One region of the Niveispirillum sp. FG148 genome, then DNA from elsewhere that is predicted to be linked to it. Evidence: predicted binding sites of a transcription regulator. Region 1 holds the regulator's gene; each other region holds the start of a gene.
The links. Region 1 encodes PhoB, which activates phosphate uptake and scavenging genes when phosphate is short. Its sites were predicted from a motif close to TNTCATAAAACTGTCA; they were not measured.
Positions count from the first base shown of each region.

Region 2: the regulator PhoB is predicted to act here: its motif matches at 3,719-3,734, upstream of ACODTW_RS19485 (bifunctional 2',3'-cyclic-nucleotide 2'-phosphodiesterase/3'-nucleotidase).
Region 3: the regulator PhoB is predicted to act here: its motif matches at 2,197-2,212, upstream of ACODTW_RS07655 (PhoX family protein).

Region 1 covers NZ_JBMDKJ010000013.1:93,864-100,107, forward strand. The annotation lists gene glgB (1,4-alpha-glucan branching protein GlgB) at 1-625, shown strand, start outside; gene ACODTW_RS15280 (hypothetical protein) at 635-2,053, opposite strand; gene phoB (phosphate regulon transcriptional regulator PhoB) at 2,254-2,961, opposite strand; gene phoU (phosphate signaling complex protein PhoU) at 3,016-3,741, opposite strand; gene pstB (phosphate ABC transporter ATP-binding protein PstB) at 3,917-4,720, opposite strand; gene pstA (phosphate ABC transporter permease PstA) at 4,723-6,042, opposite strand; gene pstC (phosphate ABC transporter permease subunit PstC) at 6,035-6,244, opposite strand, start outside.
Region 2 covers NZ_JBMDKJ010000021.1:4,078-10,321, reverse strand. The annotation lists gene ACODTW_RS19495 (PilZ domain-containing protein) at 1-310, opposite strand, end outside; gene ACODTW_RS19490 (TonB-dependent receptor) at 459-3,644, opposite strand; gene ACODTW_RS19485 (bifunctional 2',3'-cyclic-nucleotide 2'-phosphodiesterase/3'-nucleotidase) at 3,921-5,873, shown strand; gene ACODTW_RS19480 (nucleoside 2-deoxyribosyltransferase) at 5,870-6,244, shown strand, end outside.
Region 3 covers NZ_JBMDKJ010000005.1:169,079-175,322, reverse strand. The annotation lists gene ACODTW_RS07665 (ABC transporter ATP-binding protein) at 1-940, opposite strand, end outside; gene ACODTW_RS07660 (BMP family lipoprotein) at 981-1,997, opposite strand; gene ACODTW_RS07655 (PhoX family protein) at 2,280-4,352, shown strand; gene ACODTW_RS07650 (alkaline phosphatase D family protein) at 4,532-6,136, shown strand; gene ACODTW_RS07645 (cache domain-containing protein) at 6,175-6,244, opposite strand, start outside.

The DNA.
Region 1 (6,244 bases):
CAGCCATGACGAGGTTGTGCATGGCAAGGGCTCGCTGCTGGCCCGGATGCCGGGCGATGATTGGCAGAAATTCGCCAATCTGCGCGCCTATTTCAGCTTCATGTGGACCCATCCGGGCAAGAAGCTGCTGTTCATGGGGGGTGAATTCGCGCAAGGCCGGGAATGGAACCATGACGGCGAGCTGGACTGGCATCTTCTGGACGATCCCCAGGGCGGCCACTGGCACCGGGGCGTGCGCGATCTGGTCCGCGATCTGAACCATCTCTACCGTAACACCCCGGCCCTGCATGAGCGGGATTGCGAGCCCGAAGGATTCCGCTGGATCAAGGGCGGATCGGCGGATGAAAGCGTGCTGGCCTACAGCCGTCATGGCCTCGCGGAGGACGCGGTGGCCGTGACTCTGGTGAATTTCACACCGGTGCCGCGCGAACAATACCGGGTAGGCCTGCCGCGACCGGGCCTGTGGCGTGAAGCGCTGAACAGCGATGCCGGCTGCTATGCCGGCAGCGGCATCGGCAATGCGGGCACCGTCACCGCCGAAGCTCTGCCCTGGGATGGCCAGCCCTTCAGCGCAGCGATCGCGCTGCCGCCGCTGGCTGCGCTGGTGTTGGTGCCCGCCGGCTGACAGCGGGCGTCAGGGGGCCTGTCGACGCTTCGCCACCCACCACATGGTCGTCAGCATCACCGGCACGGCCAGAAGCCAGACCAGCGGCCTGACCATCCAGATGGCGTGCAGGATGGAATGGTTGATGAACAGAAGGTACCAGCAAGGCAGGATCAGCACGGATCCAGCCAGCAGCAGATCGGCACAGCGGCCAGGAGCGGCCGGCGACCGCCAGAGCCTGATCAGATGCAGCCCGACAATGCCCAGCGACAGAAGCAGCAGGCCGGCGCCGATGGGCGTGGAACCATAGGCCAGGCCGAAGCTGGCATGCAGCAGGGCCACGCCCATCATGACGATGCGCAACAGGACGGACCCGTCGACCACGGCGGGGTCCAGCCCGATGGCCCGATAACGTTCGGCCAGATGCGGTGACAGTTCGGCCAGGATCGAACCGCCGAAACGATGACTCAGCGTCCGGCCGAACACAGCCGCCTCGTCCCCCCCGAAAACCATGCCGGCCAGCGCAATCTTGAAGGCGAAGCACAGTCCGGCGGCCAGCACGAACGCTGCTCCGGACTGGAACAGGCGCGGCAGCAGCAACGCCGGACGATCACGGTACTCCAGCGCCACCACACCGGCCACCAGACAGGCGCCGATCAGCAGGCCGCCGGTCAGAAAGTCGAACCAGGCGGTCAGACAGCCGAACAGGGCGAACAGTCCGATGCGCGCATTGTCAGACAGACCCGGCAAGGGAAGCCGATACACCGTCAGCAGGAACAGAAAGGCCACCAGATCACCCAGGGCATAGCTGGTCCACCAGCCATATAGGGGCAACCCATAGAAGACCGTGATCACGGTCGCCAGCGCCGCATAGGCAGCCGAACGCGGCGCCGTCATCCCGGACCGCAACCAGTCCCGGCCGGCCAGGATCAGCAGCAGCAGCGGTGCCAGGAAACTGGCCGTCAGCACCAGCACCTGCATCGCGGCGACGTCCATGAAGCCCAGCAGGGTCCGCATCACCGTGCGGTAGCCATGAAGATAGCGATGATAGTAACCGTCCGGACGGATGCTGGCGGGTTCGGTCAGGCCCAGCCGGGCGATGCCACAGGTCCAGGGCTCTTCCGGCCGGATGCCCGGTGTTTCCTTCAGGTGGCTTTCCAGCAGATAGGGCGACACCGCCTCTTTCCAGGCGCTGTCATAGGGCAGGACCATCATCGCCAGGATCAGACAATCATTGCCCGAAACGGCAGGGATTCCTTCCTTCGCAAGCGGCAGCTTGACGGTCGCGTCGATCTGCCCGGCCTGGAAGGATCGGGCGATGTTGGCGTTCACCGTTTCGCGCGGTGCGATCACCAGCGAGGCATAGCTGAACGCGATGCTGACGACGGTGAACAGGAACGCCGTCAGCAACACCAGAATCAGGGTCCGCAAGGGCTTCAGTTCGGACATGTCATACTCCGCGGACGCCCCGGCGGCCGCGACACGGCCACGCGTCCCATCTTCCGGTCTCGCAGGTTCAGCCGCAAATCCGCGGCGCCGCGGGCCGGCAACGGCCCGTCACGGATATAGACCAGGAATGGGCAAACGGGTCAACCACACGCGGCGCGGGCAAGACCGGCAGGAGTGGCGCCTGTAGCTGGCGCCCGCCCTCACATCGTCGTCTTGGTATCCAGGGCATAGCCGGCGGAGCGGACAGTGCGGATCACATCCTGCTCTTCCGTCTCGTTCAGCGCCTTGCGCAGGCGGCGGATATGCACGTCGACCGTCCGCAGCTCGACATAGACGTCGTGACCCCAGACGATATCCAGCAGCTGCTCGCGCGAGAAGACACGACCAGGATGCTGCATGAAGTGGCGCAGCAGGGCGAATTCCTTCGGCCCCAGATGGATGTCACGGCCGCCGCGGCGGACACGGTGCGCGGCCAGATCCATGGAAATGTCGGAGAAGCGCAGCAATTCCTCCGCCAGACCGGGGGAGGCCCGGCGCAGCACGGCACGGATGCGGGCCACCAGTTCGGTCGGGCTGAAGGGCTTGGACAGGTAATCGTCGGCACCGCTGTTCAGGCCGCGCACCTTGTCCGCCTCCTCGCCGCGCGCCGTCAGCATGATGACGGGCGTTTCCCGGGTCTTGGGATTGCGACGCAGCTGGCGACAGACCTCCAGCCCGCTCATCAGCGGCAGCATCCAGTCCAGCAGGATCAGGTGCGGGCTGCGCTCATCGGCCAGCAACAGCGCCTCTTCCCCGTCACCGGCCGTGATGACGCGGAACCCCTCACGCTCCAGATTGTATGAAAGAAGGGTGACGAGGTCGGCTTCGTCTTCAACGACCAGGATCAGCGGCTTCAAGGCGGCGTTCATCGGGGTACCTGGTGGCTATCGGTCAACGGAAAATGCGGGGAGGGCGCGCCCATGTCAGGCGGCACCATCCTCCGGCTCGATGATGGTGAAGCTGGACTTGTCGCCCTTGGGACGCGCGGCGGTCAGCGGCTGGCCCCTGACCAGGAAATGCACGGTTTCGGCGATGTTGGTCGCATGATCACCGGCGCGTTCCAGGTTCTTGGCGATAAACAGCAGGTGTGTGCAGGGCGTGATGTTGCGCGGGTCTTCCATCATGTAGGTCAGAACCTCGCGGAACAGGCTGGTATAGAGATCATCCAGCTCCTCGTCCCGATGCCAGGCGGCCACGGCCTTATCGACATCGCGGTCGATATAGGCGTCCAGCACATCCTTCAGCATTTCCTGAACCAGGCGGCCCATGCGCGGGATGGTTCCGGCGGGGCGCATGACGGGCAACTGGGCCAGCGCAATCGACCGCTTGGCGATATTGGCGGCATAATCGCCCGTGCGTTCCAGATCGGCGGAAATCTTCAACGCCGCCAGCACCTCGCGCAGATCCACACCGACGGGGGCGCGCAGTGCCAGCATGCGCACGGCATCATGCTCGATCTGGCGTTCGAATTCGTCCAGGCGGGCATCGCCCTGCATGACTTTCGTGGCCCCTTCGACATCGCGACGGCCCACGGCCTGCACGGCCGCTTCCACCTGTGCCTCCACCACGCCACCCATCTGGGCGATCAGGTTCGAGAGACGCTGCAGCTCGGCCTCGAAGGACTTGACGGTATGTTCGGTGGGCGACATGGACATGGGTCCTCGGGATGGGGGGCGTGCTGAACGGGCGCCGCCTTCTGCTTCGACCACCCCGGCGAAGGCCGGGGTCCGGATCGTGAGGCGGGGCCCCTGACATTCTGAACCCCGGCCTTGGCTGGGGTGGCGGGCGGGGGAACCGGAACGACGCCCCCCGACCGCCTCTTGCTCAACCGTACCGGCCGGTGATGTAACCCTGCGTGCGCTCGTCGCGCGGGTTGGTGAAGATTTCCTCGGTGTCCCCAACCTCCACCAGGTCACCCAGATGGAAGAAGGCCGTGCGCTGCGACACGCGGGCGGCCTGCTGCATGTTGTGGGTGACGATGGCGATGGTGAAGCTTTCGCGCAGCTCGTCGATCAGCTCTTCGATATGCGCGGTGGCGATGGGGTCAAGAGCCGAGCAGGGCTCGTCCATCAGGATCACTTCCGGGCTGACGGCGACGGCGCGGGCGATGCACAGACGCTGCTGCTGGCCACCGGACAGGCCGGTACCGGGCTCCTGCAGCCGATCCTTCACCTCGTTCCACAGGCCGGCGCGCTTCAGCGACGTTTCGACGATGGCGTCGAACTCGTCCTTGCGCGTGGCCAGACCATGCAGCTTGGGCCCGTAGATGATGTTCTCGTAGATCGACTTCGGGAACGGGTTCGGCTTCTGGAAGACCATGCCGACACGGGCGCGAAGCTGCACCACATCCAGCCTTGGATCATAGATATCCTGCCCGTCCAGCAGGATCTTTCCTTCCACGCGGCAGATGTCGATCGTGTCGTTCATGCGGTTGATGGTGCGCAGGAACGTGGATTTACCGCAGCCCGAGGGGCCGATCAGGGCCAGCACCTCGTTCTGGTAGATGTCGACATTGACGCCGTGCAGGGCGCGCTTGGCGCCGTAGAACACCTTGACGTCACGGGCCGACACCTTGACCGGCTGCGTGGATGCGGCGTCCGCGGGCTTGTTCAGGGTCACGCTGTCCATGGTTACCACCGCCGTTCGAATTTCTTGCGCAGCCAGATGGCCGCACCGTTCATCGTGATCAGGAAGGCCAGCAACACCAGGATGGCGGCCGAGGTCAGTTCGACGAAGCCGCGTTCCGGTTTGTCCGACCACATGAAAATCTGCACCGGCATGACCGAGGAACTGTCCAGCAGGCTGCCAGGGGCCGAGGTGACGAAGGCGTTCATGCCGATCATCAGCAGGGGCGCCGTCTCGCCCACGGCGTGGGCCATACCGATGATCGTGCCCGTCATGATGCCCGGCATGGCCAGCGGCAGCACATGGTGCATCACGGTCTGAAGACGCGAGGCCCCCATGCCCAATGCCGCCTCCCGGATCGACGGCGGCACCGCCTTCAAGGCGGCGCGGCTGGCGATGATGATGGTGGGCAGCACCAGCAGACCCAGCACCAGACCACCCACCAGCGGGGCCGACCGCGGCATGCCGAAGAAGTTGAGGAACACCGCCAGACCCAGCAGACCGAACACGATGGAGGGCACGGCCGCCAGATTGTTGATATTCACCTCAATGATCTCGGTGAACCGGTTCTTCGGCGCGAACTCTTCCAGGTAGACGGCGGCAGCCACACCGATTGGCAGGGCCGTCGCCAAGGTCACTGCCATGGTCAGCAGCGTGCCGACAGCGGCCCCCAGCAGACCCGCCAGTTCGGGATAATTGCTGTCCGACGCCGTAAAGAAGGTCGTGTTGAAGGCCGAGCGCACGTCGCCGCGCTGCTGCAAACTGTCGAACCAGGCCAGCTGCTTGTCATTGATGGGGCGTTCCATCTCGGGAATGTCGCGACGGATGCCACCCTTGAGGATCTGGTTGATCCCATCGGACGCGGGCAGCCAGATCTCGACCGTCTGCCCGACCAGGGCCGGATTCTTGTCCAGCATCTGGCCCACGCGCACACCGGCCACCGGGCTGATCAGACCGCGCAGGTCACGCTTTTCCAGACGGCCCGAAACATCGGGGAAGCCCTTGTACAGGGCTTCGCTGACCAGATTCTGGAAGGCGCCGCGGTCCCAGTCCGCTGGATTGCCCGTACCCTGCGGATCGATGACGCTGGCGTCAATGCTGACGGCCAGCTTCACCTCTGTCTGGAAGAAGGCGGAGGTGCCTTCTTTCAGCAGGGTCGACAGAAGGATGACCAGCATGGCGCAGGCGAAAACAATCGCCAGGATGCCATAGATACGGAAGCGTCGTTCGGCCGCATAGCGCGCCTTCAGTCGCTTGGTTGCAAGGTCGCCGGTGTGGAACGACACGGGAGCGGCTGTCTGCATCGGCTCTGCGATCTCAGTCATATTTTTCCCGGTATTTCTGGACGATGCGAAGGGCGACAACGTTCAGCGCCAGGGTCACCAGGAACAACACCAGGCCCAGGGCGAAGACCGACAGCGTCTTGGCACTGTCGAATTCCTGGTCACCGACCAGGATGGACTTGATCTGCACGGTCACGGTCGTGACGCTGGCCAGCGGGTTCAGCGTCAGGCTGGCCTGCAGGCC
Region 2 (6,244 bases), on a different contig from region 1:
CCAGCAGAAGCGGGAAAGCCGCCAGACGGTCGGTCAGCATGACCCCCAGGGCCACGCGTGGCAACTGGTCGATATGGCGGATGATCACCGGTATCCGGGCCCATGTCCGGCCATCCGGCCGCAGGACGGTGACATCAACCCGCTGGCCGACGCTGAATCCGTCCGCACCATCTTCGGGCCCGATGCGCATGCCGCCAAAGGACCAGTCCAGAAGACGGGCCGGGCGCCCGGCTACCAGCAGATAGATCGGCTCGGTCGGGTTGCGCGGATGCACGCGGCGTTCGGCGGGGGTGTTGGACAGGGCAATCATGATTTAAATTTTATCAAAATGCTGCCCGACCCGACACTCCCCATTGGAAATAGGATGGGGCGTCGGCCTGATGCGTATTGCAACGTTGCGAAATGAAAAAGGGGCGACCGAATGGCCGCCCCTTTCTCTGTCCGCGGACTGTCCGGGATCAGAACTGGTACTTCAGACCCAGCTGGATCTTCCAGACGCTGTCGCGGGTCGCGATCGTCTGCTGCGGATCGGTCAGCGGCGCGGTGAAAACATACTTGCCATTCACGATCCGCGCCTGGACCGCGCGGTTGGCGTGGAAGAACGACACCTGCTGCTGACGGCCCCAATCCTTGTTCAGAAGGTTGGTCAGGTTCAGGATGTCCAGCGTGACGACGGCCTTGTGACCTTCGATCGGTGCCGGGATTTCCTGCGCCAGCTTGGCATCGACCTGATAGGTCCAGGAGCTGTTGGCCGAGTTGCGCGGAACAATCCCGCCCTTGTACTTGTCCAGGCCGTTGCGGGCGATGTAGTCGTCCATCTGAGCCGCCGTAACCGTCGAGCTGGCCCAATCGACCAGCGGGTCGGTGGCGCCGGTCGGCACATACATCAGCTGACGGCTGCGGTTGTTGACGCAGGCCGGATCGCCAAACGGATTGACGCTGGAGGAGCAGGTGAACACGTAGCTGTAGGGCTTACCGGAATAGGCCTGGCCGAACAGGCTGAACGAGGTCTTGAAGCCATCCATATACTCGATCGAGTAGGTGGAGTTGGCCGTGAAGCGATGCTTCGTCTCGTAGATCGAGGTCGAAGCGTCCTCATTCAGCAGGTCAGACAGCGTGTACTGCTCGTAGTTGGAGCTGGCGACCGAGCTGGTGCCCGGACCAATATCCGTCACGTCCTGATAGGCATAGCCGCCACCAAAGTCGATATCGCCGAAGTCCGTCTGGTAGGACTTGCTGACATACAAGGACATGACCCAGCTGTCGCCGGCGCCCGTGTTGGTCAGGACCAGGTCCGAACCCGTGCCGCGGCGGTCGGTCGCCGGGGTCGCCTGACCCCAGATCGGGCGGCCATCGGGAGCGGTGCCGACCTGCTTCAGACGCACGTCCTTGTAGAAGGCGGCATCCTTGACCTGGGTATAGATGGCCTCGGCGGTGAACAGCCAGTCGTCACCCAGACCCGGGATATCGACTTCCTGGTCCACCGAGATCGAGTATTTCCACGAGGACGGGATCTTGAAATTCGGATCCAGCGCGTTGACGAAACCCTCACCCACGGCCTGCAGGCGCGTGACCGCCGACGACGGCACCTGGCCGGAGACGTTGGTCAGCTCCGCACCGGAGGTGATGTTGATCGAACGCTGCGTGATGCCATCGTTGCTGTAGTTGTTCGACAGCCACACGGCGGGGCCGATGGCAGAGAACAGGCCGGCGCCGGCGCGAACCGTCGTACCGTCGAACGGCTCGTAGGTCAGACCGAAGCGCGGCAGCCACAGATCACGGCCGTCCAGCGTCTCATTGTTGTTGAAGCCGTAACGGGACACGAAATTCTGGTTCAGCAGCGGCGTGTCGTTCGTCTTGAACAGTTCATAGCGAACGCCACCCTGCAGCTGCAGTTCCGGGGTGATGTCCCAGGTGTCCTGCAGATAGAAGGAGTGCTGCGTGTACGCCCAATCGGCGGCCGCATCATCCGCAGAGCCCGACGGGGCGTTGGCATAGCGGAAGCGCGAGGCAACGCGGTTCTGGAAATTCTGGATCGAGGTGAATTCCCAGTAACCCAGGCTGCGCTGCAGGAACAGATTGTAATAGTCGTACTTGTCGTACTCGTAACCGCCCACGATCTTGTGATCGCCCAGCAGATACGTGCCCTTGACCTTGGCGCTGTCGGTGGTCGTGGTCAGGTAGTTGGAATGCGAGGAGATATCCGGGCCGATGACAACGGTACCGCCGCCGCCGGTGGCAATGCGCATTTCACCGAAACCAAGGCCGTTCAGCGGATCGCGCAGCGATTCCACGTCCTTGCGGGCCAGCTTCACTTCGGTGGAGAAGTCCGAGGTCCAGTCGGAGAACAGCTGGAACGAGTAGCTGTTCATGATCTGGGTGCGGTCATAGAAGTTCGACATCAGCGAGAGCGTGCGATTGCTCTGGCTCGACGACGCGTCGACGACGTTGTTGCCCTCGTTGCGCTGATAGGCGAACGACGCGCGGTGGCTGTCGTTGATGTTCCAGTCCAGCTTGGTCAGGATCTTCTCGTCGGCTTCCGGCAGGTTGCCCGAAGCCAGACCCAGCGTATCGTAACCATAGACGGTCTTGGCGATGTTGCGGATCTGCTCGACCTGGGCCGAGGTGACGCCCGTGATCGGATTGCCCAGACCGCTGTCGGAGGTGCCGAAAATCACCGGCGCCTTGTTGGTGTACTTCTCATAGTTCACATAGAAGAACAGCTTGTCCTGGATCAGGGCGCCGCCCAGCGAGCCACCCCAGGTGGTCTCCTTGTACGGGCTGATCAGACCGCTGCGGTCCTTGCTCTTGTCGCCCGACAGGCTCTCGTCGCCATAGAAATAGTAGAAGGAGCCGTGCGGATCGTTGGAACCGGACTTGGTCACAACGTTGATCGTGCCGCCCTGGAAGCCGGAATATTCGACATCATAAGGCGCGGTCAGCACGGACAGGCCGTCAACGGCTTCGATCGACAGCGGCGAGCGCTGGGTCGGATAGCCACCATTGTTCAGGCCGAAATCGTCGTTCTGCTTCACGCCATCGATGGTCAGGCTGTTAAACCGCCCGTTGGTACCAGCGATCTGGATGGCGTTGGAATTGGTGACGTCGATGAAGACCTTCGGGTCGTTGCGGACGATGTCCTTCAGGTCGCGGCTGATCGACGGCGCATTGGCGATCTGCTTCTCGCCGTAATTGGTGCCGACGCCGACGGTCTTGGCGGCGATACGCTCACCGGAGACGACGATCTCTTCGATCTTTTCGCCCAGCATCAGGTCGAGGCTGTACGGCTCGCCCAGAGCGACGAAGATGCCTTCCAGGATCTGCGGCTGCGCGCCCGGTGCCGTGATGGTAACGGTATAGGGGCCGCCGACGCGCAGGCCACCGGCCTGGAAGCGCCCCTGGTCGTTCACCGTCGTGACCGAACGGGTGCCGGACGGGGCATGAACGATCACCACCTGCGCACCGGCAGCCGGCGTGCCGGCAGCGGTCAGGATTTCACCGGTCATGGACGAGGTGGTCTGCTGCGCAATGGCCGGCACCGTCCAGGCGGATGCAACAGCCAGAGCGGCGACACCAGCGCCGAATTTCAAAACAGACAGGTGACGGCGCAGCACGGCCGCCGCCTTCTTATTCTCGATGGTCATTAAGAGCCCCCAATAAGCCGGACCGGATTGCGCGGACAACAACAGATGCCCGTGACGCTTCTGCAACGAATAAATTACAGTTATGTGACAGGCACCTGTCGAGCTATGACTGGAACGCTCCGAACGGCTATATCTTGATCAGCGTATCATTACCGCCACAGTTTTGCGATGCAGCGCGCCGGTCGGGGAATGATGGGCTACCGTTCCCATTCGCAAATGACATTCATTGCTGCGTCGCACTGTGGCCTGGGTTCCTGTTCGCATGGAGTGTGCACCGTGATTCGTCAAATCCGCATCGGTCTGATTCTGGCCGGGGCCCTTTTCCTGGGCACGGCCGGGCTGTCCGCCGCCCAGGAAAAGGTCGAACTGCAGGTCCTGTCGACCACCGACCTGCATATGTATTTGGAAGACTATGATTATTACGCGGACAAGACGGATGCGGGTGTCGGCCTGGTCCGGGTGGCGCCGCTGATCCGGGCGGCGCGGCAGGCCAATCCCAACACGATCCTGGTGGACAATGGCGACCTGATCCAGGGCACGCCGATGGGCGAGTGGGTGGTGCGTGAACGTGGCGTGAAGCCGGACCAGGCCGCCCACCCGGCCATCGCCGTGATGAACCTGCTGGGCTATGACGCGGCGGCCCTTGGCAACCACGAATTCAATTACGGCCTGGAGACCCTGCAAAGTGTCTATTCCACGGCCAAGTTCCCCGTCCTGTCGGGCAATGTGTTCAAGGCCGGCAGCGAGCAGATGATGTTCCAGCCCTATGCCATCCTGGACCGGCAGGTCGTGGATGCGCAGGGCAAGAAGCACCCGATCAAGATCGGCCTGCTGGGTCTGCTGCCGCCCCAAATCATGATCTGGGACAAGGACAAGCTGGAAGGCCGCGTCACCACGCGCGACATGGTCGACATGGCGAAGATCCATGTGCCGGAAATGAAGAAGAAGGGCGCCGACATCATCATCATCGTCGCCCATACCGGTCTGACCTTCCTGAACCGGGAGGGCGGGGAGGAGAACGCCGCCAACTATCTGACGGAAATCCCCGGTGTCGATGCCGTGGTGACCGGCCACAGCCACCGCCTGTTCCCCAGCAAGGACTATGACGGTCTGCCCAAGGCCGACCTGAAGCAGGGCACCGTGAATGGCAAGCCCGTGGTGATGGCCGGATATTACGGCAGTCATCTGGGCGTCATCACCCTGTCGCTGGAAAGCAAGGGCAAGGGCTGGACTGTGCTGGGCGGCACGGGCGCCCTGAAGCCGATCCAGGACAGGCAGGACGGCCGCACCGTCGCAACCGAGCCCGACCCGGAGATCAAGGCGCTGCTGAGCCCCTCGCACGAGGGGACGCTAGCCTATGTCCGGCGCGCCGTCGGCCGCACCACGGGTCGCATCCACACTTACTTCTCCTTCCTGGGCGACAGCGCCGGCGTGGAACTGGTGGCCAAGGCCCAGCGCGATTATGTGGCCAAGGCCCTGGCCGGGACTGAACATGCCAGTCTGCCGATCCTGTCGGCCGCCGCACCGTTCAAGTCGGGCGGGCGTCCCGGCGTCGGCTTCTACACCGACATCCCGGCGGGCGAGATGTCGATCCGCAATGTCGCTGACCTCTATCTCTATCCCAACCAGATCGCGGCCGTGAAACTGACCGGCGCGCAGGTGCGCGACTGGCTGGAAATGGCCTCCCGCGCGCTGGCTGTCATCAATCCGAAAAGCACGGAGCCGCAGGCGCTGGTGAACCAGAAGGTGCCGTCTTACGTGTTCGACATCATCGACGGAGTCAATTACACGATCGACGTCACCCAGCCAGAGCGGTTCGGCCGCGACGGCAAGCTGGTGAACGAGAATGCCCACCGCATCAAGGACCTGACCTTCCAGGGCAAGCCGATTGATGACAAGCAGATGTTCGTCGTCGTCACCAATAATTACCGCGCCAATGGCGGTGGCGAATTCCCGGGGCTGGACGGCAAGTCCGTCATCTACCAGTCGCCCGACACCGTGCAGTCGGCCATCATTGATTATGTGCGGTCCAAGGGTGTGATCGAACCGTCCACCGATGGCAGCTTCCGTCTGGCCCCCATGCCGGCCAGCGTCAATCTGATCTATGAAAGCTCGCCCATCGCCCAGGAACTGCTGGCCGAACAGCCGGCCCTGTCCTACCAGGGTCCGGGCAAGGACGGCTTTGCCATCTTCAAGATCGACCCGACCAGGCTGGGGGCGGTGAAGTGAGCGCGGGCGGCACCCCCCGCCTTTATCTGGCCGGGCCGGACGTGTTCCTGCCCGACCCGATGGCCGCCGCCGCGTCGATGAAGTCCATCTGCGAGGAACTGGGCCTGGAAGGCGTGTTTCCAACCGACAACGCGCTGGTCCCGGCCGACAGCGAAAGCGGCACCGCCTTTGCCGCCCGCATCCGCGCGGCGAACCTGGATCTGATCCGCGCGGCCGATGGTGTCATCGCCAACTGCATGCCGTTCCGGGGACCGTCCGTCGATGACGGCACGGCCTATGAGATGGGTTTCGCCACGGCGCTGGGAAAGCCGGTCTTCCCCTGGTCGGGTGATATCAGGCCGCTGTTGCAGCGGACCCAGGCCCGGCAATAT
Region 3 (6,244 bases), on a different contig from region 1:
CGGACAGCACTTCCAGCAATTCCGACTGGCCATTGCCGGCCACGCCGGCGATGCCCACGATCTCTCCCGCCCGCACGGTCAGGCTGGCATCGTCCAGCAGCTTGATCCCGCGCCCGTCCACGACATCGACATGCGATGCGGCCAGCAGAACGGGCCCAGGTTTGGCCGGGCCCCGCTCCACCTCCAGTGAGGTCTTGCGGCCCACCATGGCGTCGGCCAGCGCCTGCTGGCTGGTCTCGGCCGTGGTGAATTCGGCGACGACCGCGCCGCGGCGCAGCACCGACACGCGGTCGGTGATGGCCAGGATTTCCTTCAGCTTGTGCGTGATCAGCACCACGGTGCGGCCCTGGCGGCGCAGCCGGTCCAGGATCTGGAACAGCTGCTCCACCTCCGGCGGCGACAACACGGCCGTCGGCTCGTCCAGGATCAGCACTTCGGCCCCGCGATAAAGCGCCTTCAGGATTTCCACGCGCTGCTGCACGCCCACGGGCAGGTCGGCGACCAGGGCGTCCAGCGGCACTTCCAGGCCGAACTGTTCCTCCAGCGCCTTCACCTCCGCCCGCGCCCGCTCCATCGCCGGGCCCAGGACGGGGCCGCCCTCATTGCCCAGCAGCAGGTTTTCCAGCACCGTGAAGGTCTCCACCAGCATGAAATGCTGATGGACCATGCCGATGCCCAGACGGATCGCGTCCTGGGAATTGCGGATATCGACCTGCTGGCCGCGGACCAGGATCTCCCCTTCATCGGCCTGGTAGAAGCCGTAAAGGATGCTCATCAAGGTCGATTTGCCGGCCCCGTTCTCGCCCACCAGCCCATGGATGCTGGACGGCGCAAAGCGCAAGGTGACCTGGCGATTGGCATGGACGGGGCCGAATCGCTTGTCGATGCCGACAAGTTCGACCGCCCAGGCGGGGGAATGGGTTTGGTGGGCGGCCGACATGGTTGCTGCCTGCGTCAGTACGGTCAAATTCGGGAAGGGATCAGTACTTGCAGCCCTTGACGTCGTCATAATTGGCGACGGTGCGGGTCCCGGAATTGATTTCGTCCGTCGCCTTGTCGACGGCCGCCTTCATCTCCGGCGTAATCAAAGCCTTGTTGTTCTCATCATAGGCCCAGCCGACACCCTGTTCCTTCAGGCCCAGGCGCTGATGACCGGCCGTCCAGGTGCCGTCCTTGGTGGTCTTGAACGCTTCATAGGCGGCCACGTCCACGCGCTTGACCATGCTGGTCAGCACGCTGCCGGGGAACAGGTGGTTCTGGTTGCTGTCCACACCGATGGACAGCTTGCCGGCGTCCGATGCCGCCTGCAGTACACCCAGGCCCGTCTGGCCGGCGGCAGCGAAAATCACGTCGGCGCCACGGTCGAACTGGCTTTTCGCCAGTTCGCTGCCACGCGTGGGGTCAGCCCAGGCGGCGGGCGTGCTGCCGGCCATGTTGACGACGATATGGGCATTGGGGCGCACCGACTTCACGCCCTGTTCGTAGCCGCAGGCGAAACGGCGGATCAGGGGGATATCCATGCCACCGATGAAGCCGACGGTGCCCGTCTTGGACGCCAAAGCCGCCAGGACGCCGACCAGGAACGACCCCTCATGCTCGGCAAACTCCACCGACTGCACATTGGGCAGGTCCACGACGCCGTCGATCAGGGTGAAATGGACGTTGGGATATTCCTTGGCCACCTTTTCCACGGCAGGCGCCATGGAAAAGCCGACCGACACGATGATTTCCGCATTGCGCTGGGCCAGCCGGCGCAGGAACTGTTCGCGCTGCGCCTCGTTGGTGATTTCGAACCAGCGGAAATTATAGCCGGTGTCGGCCTTGAACCGTTCGGCCCCGGCATTCGCCGCCTCGTTAAAGGACTTGTCGAAGCGCCCGCCCATGTCGAAGACGATGGCCGGCGCGAAGCCCGTGGTGGTGGAGGCGGGAGCGGCCGATGCGGTCGCAGCAAAACTCAAGGCAAGGACCGCCAGGGCGGCACGACGGGCAAACTTCATCGGCTCCATATCCGAACGGGCAGGGGATCGGCACGGCAAAGACCCGTATCCGGAACAGCAGCCCCCGCAATCATTCCAGCCCGACAAGCTATCCAGTTCGCACGCGCCCGGCAAGGTGACAAAAGCCGCCGCGCCCTCCCCCGTGGCGCTTCGTGGCCGGTCTGTGGCAGATCGACGCCGCGCACATGCCGGGGCGGACTGTCAAATAACTGTAGCATCGGCGGCTTATAAGCAGGCAATGGTCGGTTTCCGGCCGCCTGTATGTTTGGAGACTGCCCCGTCATGACCCGTCCGATCCCCGCCAACTATGCTGAATTTGATGCCTTGCAGGATGTGCCCGCCTCCCCCGATGGCGAGCCGACCTTTGGCGAGGTGGTGCAGCAGCGCCTGGGCCGGCGCGAGATTCTGCGCGGCATGCTGGGCACCAGCGCCATCGCCGCCTTCACGCCCGCCATCCCGGCCCTGGTGATGACCGGCGAGGCCAAGGCGCAGGCAGCACCCGCGGCAAGCAAGGCGGCGGCGGGCGGTCAGGCCGGATTCGGCTTCAATTTCGAGGAACTGGCCCGTGGTGTGGATGGCAACCACCATGTCGCCCCCGGCTATAATGCCGATGTGCTGATCCGCTGGGGTGACCCGCTGTTTGCCGACAGCCCGGAATTTGACCCGCAGAAGCAGACGGCCGACAGCCAGCTGAAGCAGTTCGGCTATAATTGCGACTATACGGCCTTCTACCCGCTGCCGCTGGGGTCGAATAATGCCGATAACGGCCTGCTGTGGGTGAACCATGAATATACCCAGGCCGAGCTGATGTTCCCCGGTCTGGTCCCGGAAGGCCAGGACCGCTACGCGCCCGAGGCCGTGACCAAGGAGATGGTCGAGGTCGAAATGGCCGCCCATTCCGGCACGGTGGTGGAGGTGAAGCGCGGCAAGGACGGCAAATGGTCTTATGTGAAGGGCAGCAAATATAACCGCCGCGTCAATGCCCTGAACACGAAGATGGCCCTGGTCGGCCCCGCCGCCGGCCACGCGCGGCTGAAGACCAAGGATGACCCGGAAGGCCGCACCGTCATCGGCATGGTCAATAACTGCGCCGGGGGCCAGACGCCCTGGGGCACGGTCCTGTCGGGCGAGGAGAATATCGACGGTTACTTCACCGGCAAGATGGACCAGTCCCATCCCGAACAGCGCAATTACGACCGCATGACAGTTCCTTCCACGGTCTATCAGTGGGGCCGCCATTACGAGCGGTTCGACATCAACAAGGAACCCAATGCCGCCAACCGTTATGGCTGGATCGTGGAGATCGATCCCTATGATCCGACCAGCACGCCGCGCAAGCTGACGGCGCTGGGCCGGTTCAAGCATGAAGGGGCCGGCGTCACCGTGAACAAGGATGGCCGCGTCGCCGTCTATATGGGCGACGACCAGCGGTTTGAGCATCTCTATCGCTTCGTTTCCAAGGGCAAGTACAACCCGGCCGACCGCAAGGCCAACATGAAGCTGCTGGAAGAAGGCACGCTGTCCGTCGCCCGCTTCGATGCCGATGGCACGGTCACCTGGCTGCCGCTGGTGCATGGGCAGGGGCCGCTGACCGCTGCCAACGGCTTCAAGGATCAGGGTGATGTGCTGATCTGCGCGCGCATTGCGTCCACGCTGCTGGGGGCCACCCGCATGGACAGGCCGGAGGATGTGGAGGTCAATCCCAAGACCGGTCTGGTCTATGTCATGCTGACCAACAATGACGACCGGCTGCCTAATGACGTCAAGCATCCCGAGCAGTCACGCGTGAATGCCGCCAACCCACGCCCGGCCAACAGCTGGGGCCATATCGTGGAAATGACGCCGCCGGGCGGCGACCATGGCGCCGACAAGTACAAGTGGGAAATCCTGATCAAGGCCGGCAATCCGGCTGATCCGAAGACGGGCGCCAGCTTCAATCCGGCCACCACGGAAAATGGCTGGTTCTCCTGCCCCGACAATTGCGCCTTCGATAGCATGGGACGGCTGTGGGTGGGCACCGACCAGGGCAACAAGTGGCAATGGACCAGCGGGGCTGCCGACGGCATCTGGGCTGTGGAGACGCAGGGACCGATGCGCGGCACGGCACGCCTGTTCTTCCGCGTGCCGCTGGGGGCGGAAATGACCGGTCCCAGCTTCACCCCCGACGATCAGGCCCTGTTCCTGTCGGTGCAGCATCCGGGGTCGGATGCGGTCGACAAGGCCACGAAGTCAGGCAACAAGCAGGGCACCTTCGCCGATCCCGGCACACGCTGGCCCGATTTCAAGGACAATATGCCCCCGCGGCCTTCGGTGGTGGTTGTGACCAAGAAGGGCGGCGGCATCATCGGCGCCTGATGCCGGCGACGGGGCGGCCGCGCTGCGACGCAACAGACGCTTGCAAAGCCGCCCCCGCCAATGTCACAAGCAAGGGTAACGGAACTGGCCAGTCCGGTTCCGCATATCCATTCTTGTCCCATCCGCCTGACGGTACCATTCCGGTGCCGCCCGCAGGGTGTTAGCAACGGGTATTGCTGATGAAGTCTGTGCTGCCGGCCCCCTTCGCGTTCAATCGACGCGCCTTGTTGCGGGGGGCGGGCGCCCTGGCTGTTTCGGCCCTGGGCATCCCCCTGGCGGCACCCCGGCTGGCGTTGGGCCGGCCGACCTTCACCGACTATCCGTTCCAGCTGGGCGTGGCCTCGGGCGATCCGTGGCCCGACGGTTTCGTCATCTGGACGCGGCTGGCGCCCCGGCCGCTGGAACCCGGCTATGGCATGCCCACGGACATCATTCCCGTCGATTGGGAAGTGGGCAAGGACAAGAGCTTCAAGGAAGTGGCCGCCAAGGGGACGGCCATGGCCTATCCGGAACTGGCCCATTCCGTCCATGTGGAAGTGGCGGGGCTGGAGCCCGGCCGCCCCTACTGGTATCGCTTCCGTTGCGGTGACCACCGGTCGCAGCAGGGCCGCGCCGTCACGGCGCCGGCTGCCGGCACGCCCACGCAGAAGCTGCGCTTCGCCGTGGCCGGCTGCCAGAATTACGATCAGGGCCTCTACACCGCCTTCGACTTCCTGTCGCAGGAGGAGGTCGATTTCGTCTACCATTATGGCGACTACATCTATGAAGGCCTGAGCCGGCCCTTCTTCTACAGCCGGCATATTGAGGATGTGGTGCCGTCGCCGCGCCGCATCGACCAGCCGGACCCCTTCTCCGTCGATGATTACCGGCTGCGCTATGCCAAGTACAAGCTGGACACCGACCTGCAGAAGGCCCATGCCGCCGCCCCCTGGATCGCCGCCTGGGACGATCATGAGGTGGTGGACAATTGGGTCAGCGATTTCGACTGGGACAATACCCCGCCGGAGATTTTCCGCCTGCGCCGCGCGGCGGCGGCCCAGGCCTATTACGAACATCTGCCCTTCCGCAAATCGTCCCTGCCGCAGGCCGGCAACATGCAGCTTTTCCGGAAGCTGGGTTTTGGCGACCTGATCGACCTGCATGTGCTGGACACGCGCCAGTACCGCAGTGACCAGCCCTGCCGCGACGGGTTCCGCCCCGCCTGTGACGAGGTGAACGACCCCAAGCTGACCGTGCTGGGCGAGAAGCAGGAAGCCTGGCTGTTCGACAATCTGGTGAACGGCAAGGCCAAATGGAACCTGCTGGCCCAGCAGGTGATGTTCATGCCCTGTGACCGTGAACCGGGCCCGGCCAATATCCGCAACCTGGACAGCTGGGACCCCTACCGCGTGGCGCGCCGCCGCGTGCTGTCGCATCTGCATGACAACAAGATCCGCAACGCCGTCATCCTGACCGGGGATGAGCATCAGCATATTGTCGGCGATGTGCATCTGGACGACCAGAATCCCGACAGCCCCACCGTGACCTCGGAATTCGTCGTTACCTCCATCTCCTCGGGTGGTGATGGCGGGGAGGCACGGCCCAATGCCAAGGGCATGCTGGACGAGAACCCGCACATCAAGCTGATCAACGACCAGCGCGGCTATGGCATCTGCGAGGTGACGCCCAAGCGGTTGCAGATGGAGCTGCGCGTCCTGGATCAGGTGTCGCGGCCGGGCGGCAAACTGTCCACCCGCGTCAAATACGCGATCGATCCGGCCAAGCCCGGTATCCAGAAGGCGTAAAGGCAGGCCCGCCCCGGTTGCGCGGGGCGGGCCTGTCGTCAATGCCGGCTGCTGCCCACACCGTGGCTGGCGTTCCAGGCGGCTTCCACGTCCGGCGTGCGCTGCAGG